One region of the Shimwellia blattae DSM 4481 genome, then DNA from elsewhere that is predicted to be linked to it. Evidence: predicted binding sites of a transcription regulator. Region 1 holds the regulator's gene; the other holds the start of a gene.
The links. The regulator LexA, encoded in region 1, represses DNA repair genes until DNA is damaged. The targets are predictions, from matches to a motif close to TNCTGTATGTACATACAGNA.
Positions count from the first base shown of each region.

Region 2: EBL_RS07605 (metal-dependent hydrolase) is a predicted target of LexA. The motif match lies at 2,179-2,198, and genes of this name have one in related genera.

Region 1 covers NC_017910.1:3,789,205-3,794,556, forward strand. The annotation lists gene dusA (tRNA dihydrouridine(20/20a) synthase DusA) at 1-512, opposite strand, end outside; gene EBL_RS17755 (cupin domain-containing protein) at 578-1,081, opposite strand; gene zur (zinc uptake transcriptional repressor Zur) at 1,196-1,714, shown strand; gene dinF (MATE family efflux transporter DinF) at 1,711-3,033, opposite strand; gene lexA (transcriptional repressor LexA) at 3,112-3,723, opposite strand; gene EBL_RS17775 (diacylglycerol kinase) at 3,833-4,204, opposite strand; gene plsB (glycerol-3-phosphate 1-O-acyltransferase PlsB) at 4,445-5,352, shown strand, end outside.
Region 2 covers NC_017910.1:1,639,574-1,644,925, forward strand. The annotation lists gene EBL_RS07600 (L-cystine transporter) at 47-1,438, opposite strand; gene EBL_RS07605 (metal-dependent hydrolase) at 1,576-2,163, opposite strand; gene hxpB (hexitol phosphatase HxpB) at 2,281-2,949, opposite strand; gene EBL_RS07615 (YniB family protein) at 3,106-3,642, shown strand; gene EBL_RS07620 (fructosamine kinase family protein) at 3,676-4,536, opposite strand; gene EBL_RS07625 (DUF481 domain-containing protein) at 4,840-5,352, shown strand, end outside.

The DNA of each region.
Region 1 (5,352 bases):
ATAAACGTCTCGCAGCCGCCCTTTTGGGCCACGGTGCCCACAAAGTCACACAGAAACGCGTAGCTGTCCTGATCATCAATGCCGATACGGGTTTTCACCGTCACCGGAACCGTGACCACCTCACGCATGGCGGCCACACAATCCGCCACCAGGTCCGCTTCGCCCATCAGGCAGGCGCCAAAGCGGCCATTCTGAACCCGGTCCGACGGGCAGCCCACATTGAGGTTTATCTCATCATAGCCGCGCTCTTCGGCCAGCCGGGCGCACTGGGCCAGCGCCCGGGGATCGCTGCCGCCCAGTTGCAGCGCCAGCGGGTGCTCTTCCTCGTTATAGGCCAGATAGTCGCCCTTGCCGTGAATAATCGCCCCGGTGGTGACCATTTCGGTGTACAGCAGCGTATTGCGGGATAACAGACGCAGGAAATAACGGCAGTGGCGGTCAGTCCAGTCGAGCATGGGCGCAACGGAAAAGCGCAGTGGCGCAAAGGCAGTAGCTTGGTTTTCTGGCAGCATGGTCACGAGTTGATAATCGGTTTCGGAAAAAATAGCGCGCTACTATAGCACAGAAATTATCCGCGTCAGCGGCGCGGCTTTTTCAGCTGATCCGGTTTACCGTCGTGAGCGCCGAAGAACTGCGGCGGATGATCTATCCAGCGATCGTGACGGGTGGCCGCATAGCCGGGGTTTAACGGGAAATAGGTCCGGTTATCCGGGTGGGGTGGCTCCTCCACCACCAGGAAGCGCACATCTTCCGCAGTGTTATTGAGGAAGGTATGGCACAAGCCGGTTCCCGGCACAAAACCGACACTATCCCCCGGGGAGAGCTCATGCAAAGAGCCGTTCACCCAGACCTGAGGATACCCCTCCAGCACGTAGATATAGAGCTCGTCACTGCTCTGGGCATAGGGGTATGAGGTGCGACGGCCCGGCGGCAGGCGAATGTGGGACACCCCAAGGCGGCGCAACCCCACATGGCGGGCAACCGGCGTGCTGATGGCAAATTTTTCGTCACTTCCCGGGTATCCCGCGTTATCCGGTCCTTCCAGAACGTGCCAGTGCTTAATGTAATCTGGTCGCTTCATGCTGCCATCTCCCGTTATGTCCGAAAAATAAGTATGGCAAAAATCGCGTTTGTCGGCGTTTTCCACAGCCTGTGATAAAGTAACGCTTTACCGGCAAAAAATATGAGGGTGCTGATGGACGCGACCACATCTCAATACGTGCTGTCACAGGCTGAAAAGCTGTGCGGGCAACGCAACGTACGCCTGACGCCCCAGCGTCTGGAAGTCCTGCGGTTGATGACGCTCCAGAACGGTGCCATCAGCGCTTACGATCTGCTGGATCTGCTGCGGGTTTCTGAGCCCCAGGCCAAGCCGCCTACCGTTTACCGGGCGCTGGATTTCCTGCTGGAGCAGGGTTTTGTCCATAAGGTTGAGTCCACCAACAGCTATGTATTGTGCCATCTGTTTGATCAACCAACGCATACCTCAGCCATGTTTATATGCGACCGTTGCGGTGTAGTAAAGGAAGAGTGCGCCCAGGGGGTTGAAGATATTATGCAGAGCCTGGCGGCAAAATCCGGGTTTGCGCTGCACCATAACGTGATTGAGGCGCACGGCCTGTGCGCCGCCTGTGTGGAAGTGGAAACCTGCCGCCACCCTGAGCAGTGCTCCCATGACCACAGTATTACGGTAAAAAAACGCGGCCGCAGTTAACCGGCAAACCACCTGTCCTGGCGCCACAGCCTGCGCCACATCCAGCCCAGCGACAGGCCGCGTAACGCCAGAAACACCAGCAGCGCCAGCCATAAGCCGTGGTTCCCGAGCCCGGGAAGGGCCAGCAGGGCCAGGCCAAAACCGGCGGCGGCTATCGCCATACTGTTGCGCATCTCGCGCCCGCGCGTGGCCCCGACAAACATCCCGTCCAGCAGGTAGCACCAGACCCCCACCAGCGGCAGCGCAATTTGCCACCACAGATAGTGGCGGGCCAGCTCACGCAGTGGGGTAATCGAGGTCAGCGCGTCAATAATCGCCCCGCCGCACAGGGCGTATGCCAGCGCAAAGCCCAGCGCCACCAGGCCCGCCTGGCGGCAGGCCGCGTACCATACGGTCAGCAGCTGGCTGCGGTCCCGGGCACCAAACGCCTGGCCCGAGTGGGCCTCCACCGCATAGGCAAAGCCATCCAGCGCGTAGGCGGTAAAGGTCAGAAAGGTCATCAGCAGGGCGTTTACCGCCACAATATCGTTACCCTGGCGGGCACCCAGTACGGTAATAGAGGCAAAACAGAGCTGGATCAGCAGCGATCGCAGCATAATGTCGCGGTTCAGCGCCAGCAGACGCCCGAGATCGCCGCGCCAGGCCTGGCGCAGCATGGCCGCAGACACGCCGCGCAGCCTGAGCACTTTCCAGGCCATCAGCGCGCCGGTCGCAAGCGTGGCGTATTCAGCCACAACGGTTGCCAGTGCGGCCCCCTGCACGTTCATACCGGCCCCGACCACCAGCCAGAGATCCAGCACAATATTGAGGATATTCCCCACCACCAGCAGAATAACCGGTGCCCGGGCATACTGCACACCCAGCAGCCAGCCCAGCAGCACCATATTCGCCAGTGCGGCCGGGGCGCTGAGCCAGCGGATCTCAAGGAATCGCCGGGCCTGGTGCAGCACCGCATCGCTGCCGCCCACCAGATGCAGCGCCAGATCAATAAGCGGCGCCCGGAACAGTAAAATCGCCACCCCGGCGACCAGGGCAATCAGTAGCGGCTGGGCCAGTGCCCGGGCCAGCCCGAGAGGGTCCCGGGCCCCGTAGGCCTGGGCGGTCAGCCCGGTGGTACTCATGCGTAAAAACAGCAGCAGCATAAACAAAAAGCTGGTTACCGTGGCCCCCACCGCCACACCGCCCAGGTAATCCGGGCTGTCCAGGTGGCCGATAACGGCAGTATCCACCAGCCCCAGCAGCGGGACAGTAACATTGGAAAATATCATGGGCAGCGCCAGGCGCCACAAGGCCCGATCCGCTGTAGAGAAGAACGTCATGAGATACCCGAAAAAGAGGCAAAACAACACCGTAGCGCCCCGGGGGCGCTACGGTCAGTCAGAAAAGAAGGGGTGGAATTACAGCCATTCACCGTTGCGGATAACCCCAACGGCCAGCCCTTCAATGGTGAAGTTCTGCTCGCGCAGGTCAACCACTATCGGGCTGAATTCGCTGTTTTCAGGCAGCAGCTGCACGGTATTGCCCTGTTTTTTCAGGCGCTTTACCGTTACTTCGTCGTCAATGCGCGCCACAATCACCTGGCCGTTGCGCGCTTCCTGGGTTTTATGCACCGCCAGCAGATCGCCATCCATAATGCCGATGTCTTTCATCGACATGCCGCTAACGCGCAGCAGAAAATCCGCACTGGGTTTAAACAACTGAGGATCGACCTGATAATGGCCTTCAATATGCTGCTGGGCCAGGAGAGGCTCACCTGCGGCCACGCGGCCAACCAGCGGTAAGCCCTCTTCTTCCTCTTCCTGCAGCAGGCGGATGCCACGGGACGCGCCGGACACAATCTCAATGGCCCCTTTACGGGCCAGAGCTTTCAGGTGCTCTTCCGCCGCATTCGGGGAACGGAACCCCAGGCGCTGGGCGATTTCAGCACGGGTCGGTGGCATACCGGTCTGGCTGATATGATCCCGGATAAGATCAAACACCTCTTGCTGCCTGGTTGTTAATGCTTTCATTCCGCCCCCTGGGTGTATATACAGTTATGCTGTGAGTATATACAGTCTTCGGTGATTTTGGAACCATACGGCCCGTAAAAAAACCAGCCACTTACCGGTTTTGCGAGGCTTAACGGAAATACTGCCAGAGCAGCACAACCCAGATAAACAGCGCCAGTAACAGCGCAAACAGCACCGCCGCCGAGGCCATATCCTTCGCCCGGCCAGAGAGCTCATGGTGCTCCAGACCAATACGGTCAACCACCGCTTCAATGGCGCTGTTGAGGATCTCTACGATCATCACCAGCACCAGAGAGCCTATCAGCAGGATCCGGGCGACCGGGTCAACATCCAGCCAGCAGGCGACAATAATCCCCACAATAGACAGCATCCCCTCCTGGCGGAAGGCCGCTTCGTTGATCCATGCGGCTTTGATGCCTTTCCACGAGTAACCTGCTGCTTTAATGATCCGGGTTAACCCGGTTGCGGATGTATTTGCCATGAAAAATGCCTTATGAAAAAAAGCCCGTTGTCGGGGGGCCGATTATATACTGTGAAAGTTTCTCATTAATACAGCCCGTTGCACACCGGTTATCCCCGCACCGCCACCCGGTCCGGCCCGGGAAAAGGCCGGGCGCGGTTGTGTGGCAAAAAGGGTCGCGACAGGGCACAGAAATCCACACTGTTTTCTGATATTCTTGCAGCGCATTTGCATGATTAACCCAGAGGCTTTACATCGTTTATGTCAGGCTGGCCAAGTATTTACTATAAGTTACTGAATTTACCATTAAGTCTGATGGTAAAAAGCAAATCTATTCCGGCGGATCCGGCTCCTGAACTGGGCCTGGATACCTCACGCCCGATTATGTATGTGCTGCCTTATAATTCCAAGGCAGACCTGCTGACGCTGCGTGCCCAGTGTCTGGCCCATGATCTTCCGGATCCCCTTGAACCTCTTGAAATAGACGGCACCGAGCTGCCGCGCTATGTGTTCGTCCACGGTGGGCCGCGGGTGTTCACCTATTACGCGCCAAAAGAAGAGACCATTAAGCTGTTTCACCAGTATCTGGATCTCCACCGGGCGAACCCGGATCTGGATGTGCAGCTGGTGCCGGTCTCCGTGATGTTCGGCCGCGCACCGGGCCGGGAAAAAGGGGAAGTGAACCCGCCGCTGCGGATGCTTAACGGCATTCAGAAATTCTCTGCCGTCTTCTGGCTGGGCCGCGACAGCTTTGTGCGCTTCTCGCCGCCGGTCTCATTACGCTGGATGGCCACCGAACACGGCACTGACAAATCCATCGCCCAGAAGCTGGCGCGCGTCGCGCGGATGCATTTTGCCCGCCAGCGCCTGGCGGCGGTTGGCCCGCGCCTGCCGGTGCGCCAGGATCTGTTCAATAAGCTGCTGGCCTCCAAAGCGATTGCCAAAGCGGTAGAAGACGAAGCCCGCAGTAAGAAAATTTCCCATGAGAAGGCCCAGCAGAATGCCGTGGCGCTGATGGAGGAGATCGCGGCCAACTTCTCTTACGAAGCTATCCGCATGAGCGACCGGATCCTCGGTTTTACCTGGAACCGCCTCTACCAGGGGATCAACGTCCATAACGCCGAGCGCGTGCGTCAGCTGGCCCATGAAGGCCATGAACTGGTCTATGT
Region 2 (5,352 bases), 2.0 Mb from region 1:
CCGCGCTGATTACAGCACGGCGTTTTTTGTGGTGCCCTGCGGGCGGTTAGCGCTGGGCCAGGGCTTCGTAATCGTCGCTGTTCAGCACGGCGGTGTCGGTCTGCTTCATCAGCTGGCTGGTGATGGTCCCGGCGGTCATTGCGCCATTCACGTTCAGGGCGGTACGGCCCATATCGATAAGCGGCTCAACGGAAATCAGCAGCGCCACCAGGGTGACCGGCAGGCCCATCGCCGGCAGCACAATCAGCGCGGCGAAGGTCGCGCCACCGCCCACACCGGCAACCCCTACGGAGCTCAGAGTCACCATACCGGCCAGGGTGGCTATCCATACCGGATCCAGCGGGTTGATCCCAACTGTTGGTGCCACCATCACCGCAAGCATTGCCGGGTACAGGCCCGCACAGCCGTTCTGGCCAATAGTGGCGCCGAAAGAGGCTGAGAAGCTGGCAATAGACTCCGGCACCCCCAGACGGCGGGTCTGGGCTTCCACATTGAGCGGAATGGACGCGGCGCTGGAGCGGCTGGTAAACGCAAAGGTGATAACCGGCCAGACTTTACGGAAGTATTTCACCGGGTTAACGCCGTTCACCGCCAGCAGGAGCGCATGCACGCCAAACATAATGGCAAGCCCGATATAAGAGGCCACCACAAAGCCACCCAGCTTGATGATGTCCTGCAGGTTAGAGCTGGCGACCACTTTGGTCATCAGGGCCAGTACCCCGTACGGGGTGAGCTGCATCACCAGGCGCACCAGTTTCATCACCCAGCTTTGCAGAGTATCGATCGCCACCAGTACGCGCTGGCCTTTTTCCACATCGTCTTTGAGCAGTTTCAGGGCGGCGATGCCGAGGAAGGTCGCGAAAATCACCACGCTGATAATCGAGGTGGGGTTCGCGCCGGTCAGATCGGCAAACGGGTTCTTCGGTACAAAAGAGAGGATCAACTGCGGCACGCTGAGATCGGCCACCTTACCGGCATAGCTGGTTTCAATGGCATTCAGCCGTGCGGTTTCCGCACTCCCCTGGACCAGACCTTCGGCGCTCAGCCCGAACAGGTTGGTGACCAGAATCCCCACCAGCGCGGCAATCAGCGTGGTGAAGAGCAGGGTGCCGATGGTCAGCACGCTGATTTTACCCAGCGACGCGGCGTTGTGCAGGCGGGCTACCGCGCTCAGAATAGACGCGAACACCAGCGGCATGACGATCATCTGCAGCATCTGCACATAGCCGTTGCCCACGATATTCAGCCACTGAATGGTGGCGGCCATGACCGGGTTACCGGCCCCGTAGACAGTATGCAGCGCAAGGCCGAACACCACCCCCATCCCCAGGCCGAGCAGCACCTTTTTGGCCAGGCTCCACTGAGTGTGGCGGGTTCTGGACAGCGCCAGCAGCAGAATAACGAACACGACAACGTTCGCAATAAGTGGAAGGTTCATCCCCAAATCTCCAGTTCATTATAATCAGGCATGCTCATTGGTCATGCCTTTATACCGCTCAGGGTAGCAGATGCCCTGAGCGGGAGTTTATATTCAAAAGATATTGTTTATTACTTTTTGGAATATAACGGTGGCAGTTAGTTTTGCTGGTGAATAATAAAACGATTAAACCCGCCCTGAAAGGTGTGAATCAACTGGCTGGACCAGCGGACCGCCTGGGTCTCCGGCAGCCCCTGGGGCATCCAGACTGAGAAACCAAACAGCGCGATGCATAAAATCCGCTCCAGCTGGTTGTTTTTGTGCGGGGTGACAATCGGGAATCTGAACCGCCAGCGGCAGGGCCACAGCAGGGGCACCCCGGCCGGGGTAAGCATATCGGCGGCAATATGGCTCAGATAGCCCAGCACCATCCCCTGCAGGACATCCGCCGGGATAAGCCAGGTTTCCGGCACCTTCAGATACAGGAGTGTCAGGGCGACAAATACCGCCATCAGGCTGTGGGTAAACCCCCGGTGGCCGAAGGCCCGGGCAATGGGGGTAGAGATAAGTTTCAGCCGCTGGCCGAGGAAGGAGCGCGGGTGATCAATATCCGGCAGCAGGCAGGTGAGCACCGCCGCCGGAACAATATGCCACCAGTCTCCTTCTGCCAGTACCGGGGTGAGCCCGGCATTTTTGGCGAAAACAGCACTGGCAATGGAAAAGAGCAGGTGGCCTTCCGCCGTCATGATACACCCGAAAATAACTGTCAATTCATCCAGTATAGGGTTTTTATACAGTAGACGGAAGGGGTGACGCGGTAACAAATTGTCACCGGGCCCCGGGAATACCGGGCGCCCGGGTGGTTAACCCTGTAAGTGGCTCAGGGTCAGTTCAGTCAGGGAGGTGAGCTGAACATCTGCCAGCACCCAGCGCGGGTTGCTGCGGTTCTCAGCCGCCGGCACAACGATAGAGCGCATCCGCGCCGCTTTGGTGGCGATCATGCCGTTGACGGAGTCTTCCAGGGTGACACACTGCAACGGGGGAATACCCAGCTGCTGTGCCGCGTTCAGGTACACCTGCGGGTGGGGCTTACTGTAGGGCAGATGCTCTGCAGAGGCCAGGGTATCGAACTGGCTGCGTAAGCCAAACATCTCCAGTACCTGCTCCAGCATATACATAGGCGAGGCGGAGGCCAGGCCCACTTTCATGCCGCTCTCTTTACACAGGGCAATGGCCTGGGCAGCGCCTGGCAGCAGCGGGCGCTGCTGCTCAACAAGCTCAATGGCGCGTTTAAAAATTGCCTGGGTCACCTGCGCTTTTGAGGGCCCCTGCCAGGGCTGGCGCCCATACCAGAGGTCAACCACCAGATCGATACGCAGCCCCAGGGTATCCGGTAATTCATGCTGGCGGGTAAGGTCGACACCGACACTGGCCAGGGTTTCCCGTTCCGCCTGATCCCATAAAGGCTCTGAATCAATTAACAGGCCGTCCATATCAAACAGGGCTGCGGCAACATGAGGGGCAGTGGTCATCAGCAATAACTCCTTCGGATAAATAGCAGGATAAATACTCTGCTGAGTGTACGCCCTGCGGGATGATTAACAAAATGCACCGCAAAATTCAGGCGAAACGTGGCGTAAGCAGGTAGACTTAACGGGTTTTTTAAGAAGATAAATCAAGGGGAAGGGATGACGTACCAACAGCTGGGGCGTGTGGCTATTATCAAACGTATTGCGGGCTGGGTAATTTTTATTCCCGCGGTGATATCAACGCTTATCTCTGTTTTGCAGTATATGTACCAGCACAGCGAGAAAAAACCGGGTATCGACGCAGTCATGATGGATTTTGCCCACGTGATGATCGACATGGTGCGCTTTAACACGCCGTTTCTGAACCTGTTCTGGCATAATTCGCCGCTGCCGGATTTTAACCACGGCCTTAATGTGGGCTTCTGGATTATCTATGTGCTGATTTTTGTCGGGATCGCCTTACAGGCCAGCGGTGCGCGCATGTGGCGCCAGTCGCGGGCGCTGAAAGAGGGGATCGAGGACCAGCTTATCCTGGAGCAGGCCAAAGGCCCGGACGGGCTGAGCCGCAGCCAGCTGGAGGCACGGCTGGTGATTCCGCGCCACACCCTGCTGGTGCAGTATTTCCCGCTGTATATCCTGCCGGTGATCATCGGCGTTATCGGCTATGTTTGCCTGTCCCTGCTGGGGTTTCTGTAACCGGGGCGCAGGTGGTCGCCTGCGCCCGGGACCTTAAGAGGCCATAAAATCATCCACGGCCTGGTGGGCCGTTTGCAGATGCTGGCCGCCAAACAGAATGGCGCGGTTTAATAAGGTATATAGCTGGTAGAGCGGTTGCCGGTCCATAAAATCCAGCGGCAGGGGAGAAACGGACTGGTAACCGTCGTAAATCTGCGGCGGTTGTTCCGGGTGGAGCGGCAGCATCGCCAGATCACACTCCCGGTCCCCCCAGTAGCAGGCCGGATCAAAAATCACCGGGCCGTCTGGCCCCTGGGCACAGTTACCGGACCACAGATCGCCGTGCAGTAGCGAAGGCTGAGGCTGGTGACCTGCCAGCCGGTCCTCCACTTTTTTGACAATCGTATCAATGCCGCCGAAGTCTATCCCTTTTTCCGCCGCCAGCTCCAGCTGCCAGCCAATGCGCTGCTCCGCAAAGAAGCTGGACCAGCGGCGCTGCCAGGTATTGGGCTGTGGGGTGGTGGAGAGGTCATTATCAAAATCCAGGCCAAACTGTGGCTGATCGCTCCACAGGTGAAGCCTGGCAAGCTGCTGGCCCAGCAGAAAAGCGTTATGGGCATCCAGCGGGCGGAGCGGAATATAGTCCTGGAGCAGGAAGCTGTATTGCCGGTCGCTGCCGACGCCCCACACATGGGGGACATGAACCGTAGCACTGCGGGCCAGAAGCGCCAGTTGATCCGCTTCGGCGGTGAAAATCGGCAACAGCTCCCGCGCGTCACTCTTAATAAAGATCTCCCTGCCGGCATACTGGCAGCGCCAGGCGCTGTGGATCTCTCCGCCGGGTAGTTCGGTACGCTCAAGGGCTTCTGATTCACCCAGTTGCTCTCTTAACAGACGACTGATGGCTTGCCACATAGTTTTATCCCCACGTTGTCTGGTAGATCATTAGCTTACGTGCTAAGCATGGACGAAAACACGACATATCGCACAACAATCACGTTAAATAATGGATTGTCCCGCGATTTGATCAGCGCCTTATTCATTTTTCTTATCCGCAGGGATCGTTCTTATTCAAAAGATGAAATAAGAAATTATTGCTATGCAAAATCGGCTTATTTTATAATTCGCGTCCTTTCTATGGATAGCCCATTTTGCTCCTCAGAAAAATATCCGGGGCCGGTAACGGCTTCTTTTTATGCTGTGCGGACAATAAGTTAAATGAAACTTTTTAAGACAGTACCCGTGGCGCTGCTCTTCACGGGAAGTGCGCTTGTAAGTCACTATGTAGTTGCAGACGATAATGTTTTTACTGTCATGGATGATCCCTCCACCGCGAAGAAACCCTTCGAAGGAAACCTGAATGCCGGATATCTTGCCCAGTCCGGTAACTCAAAAAGCTCTTCATTAACTGCTGAAACCACCATGACCTGGTATAACAGCGTCACGGCCTGGTCCCTGTGGGGCAATGCCAGTAATAACTCATCTAATGATGAACGGTCGTCGGAAAAATATTCCGCCGGGGGGCGTGGCCGTTATAACTGGACCGACTATGACTATCTGTTTGGCCAGGCCAGCTGGCTGAGTGACCGCTACAACGGTTACCAGGCCCGGGACGTGTTTACCGCCGGTTATGGTCGCCAGATCTGGAATGGCCCGGTACACAGTCTGCGGGTTGAATTCGGCCCCGGCGTGCGTTACGACGAATACACCGAAGGCGGCGACAAAACGCAG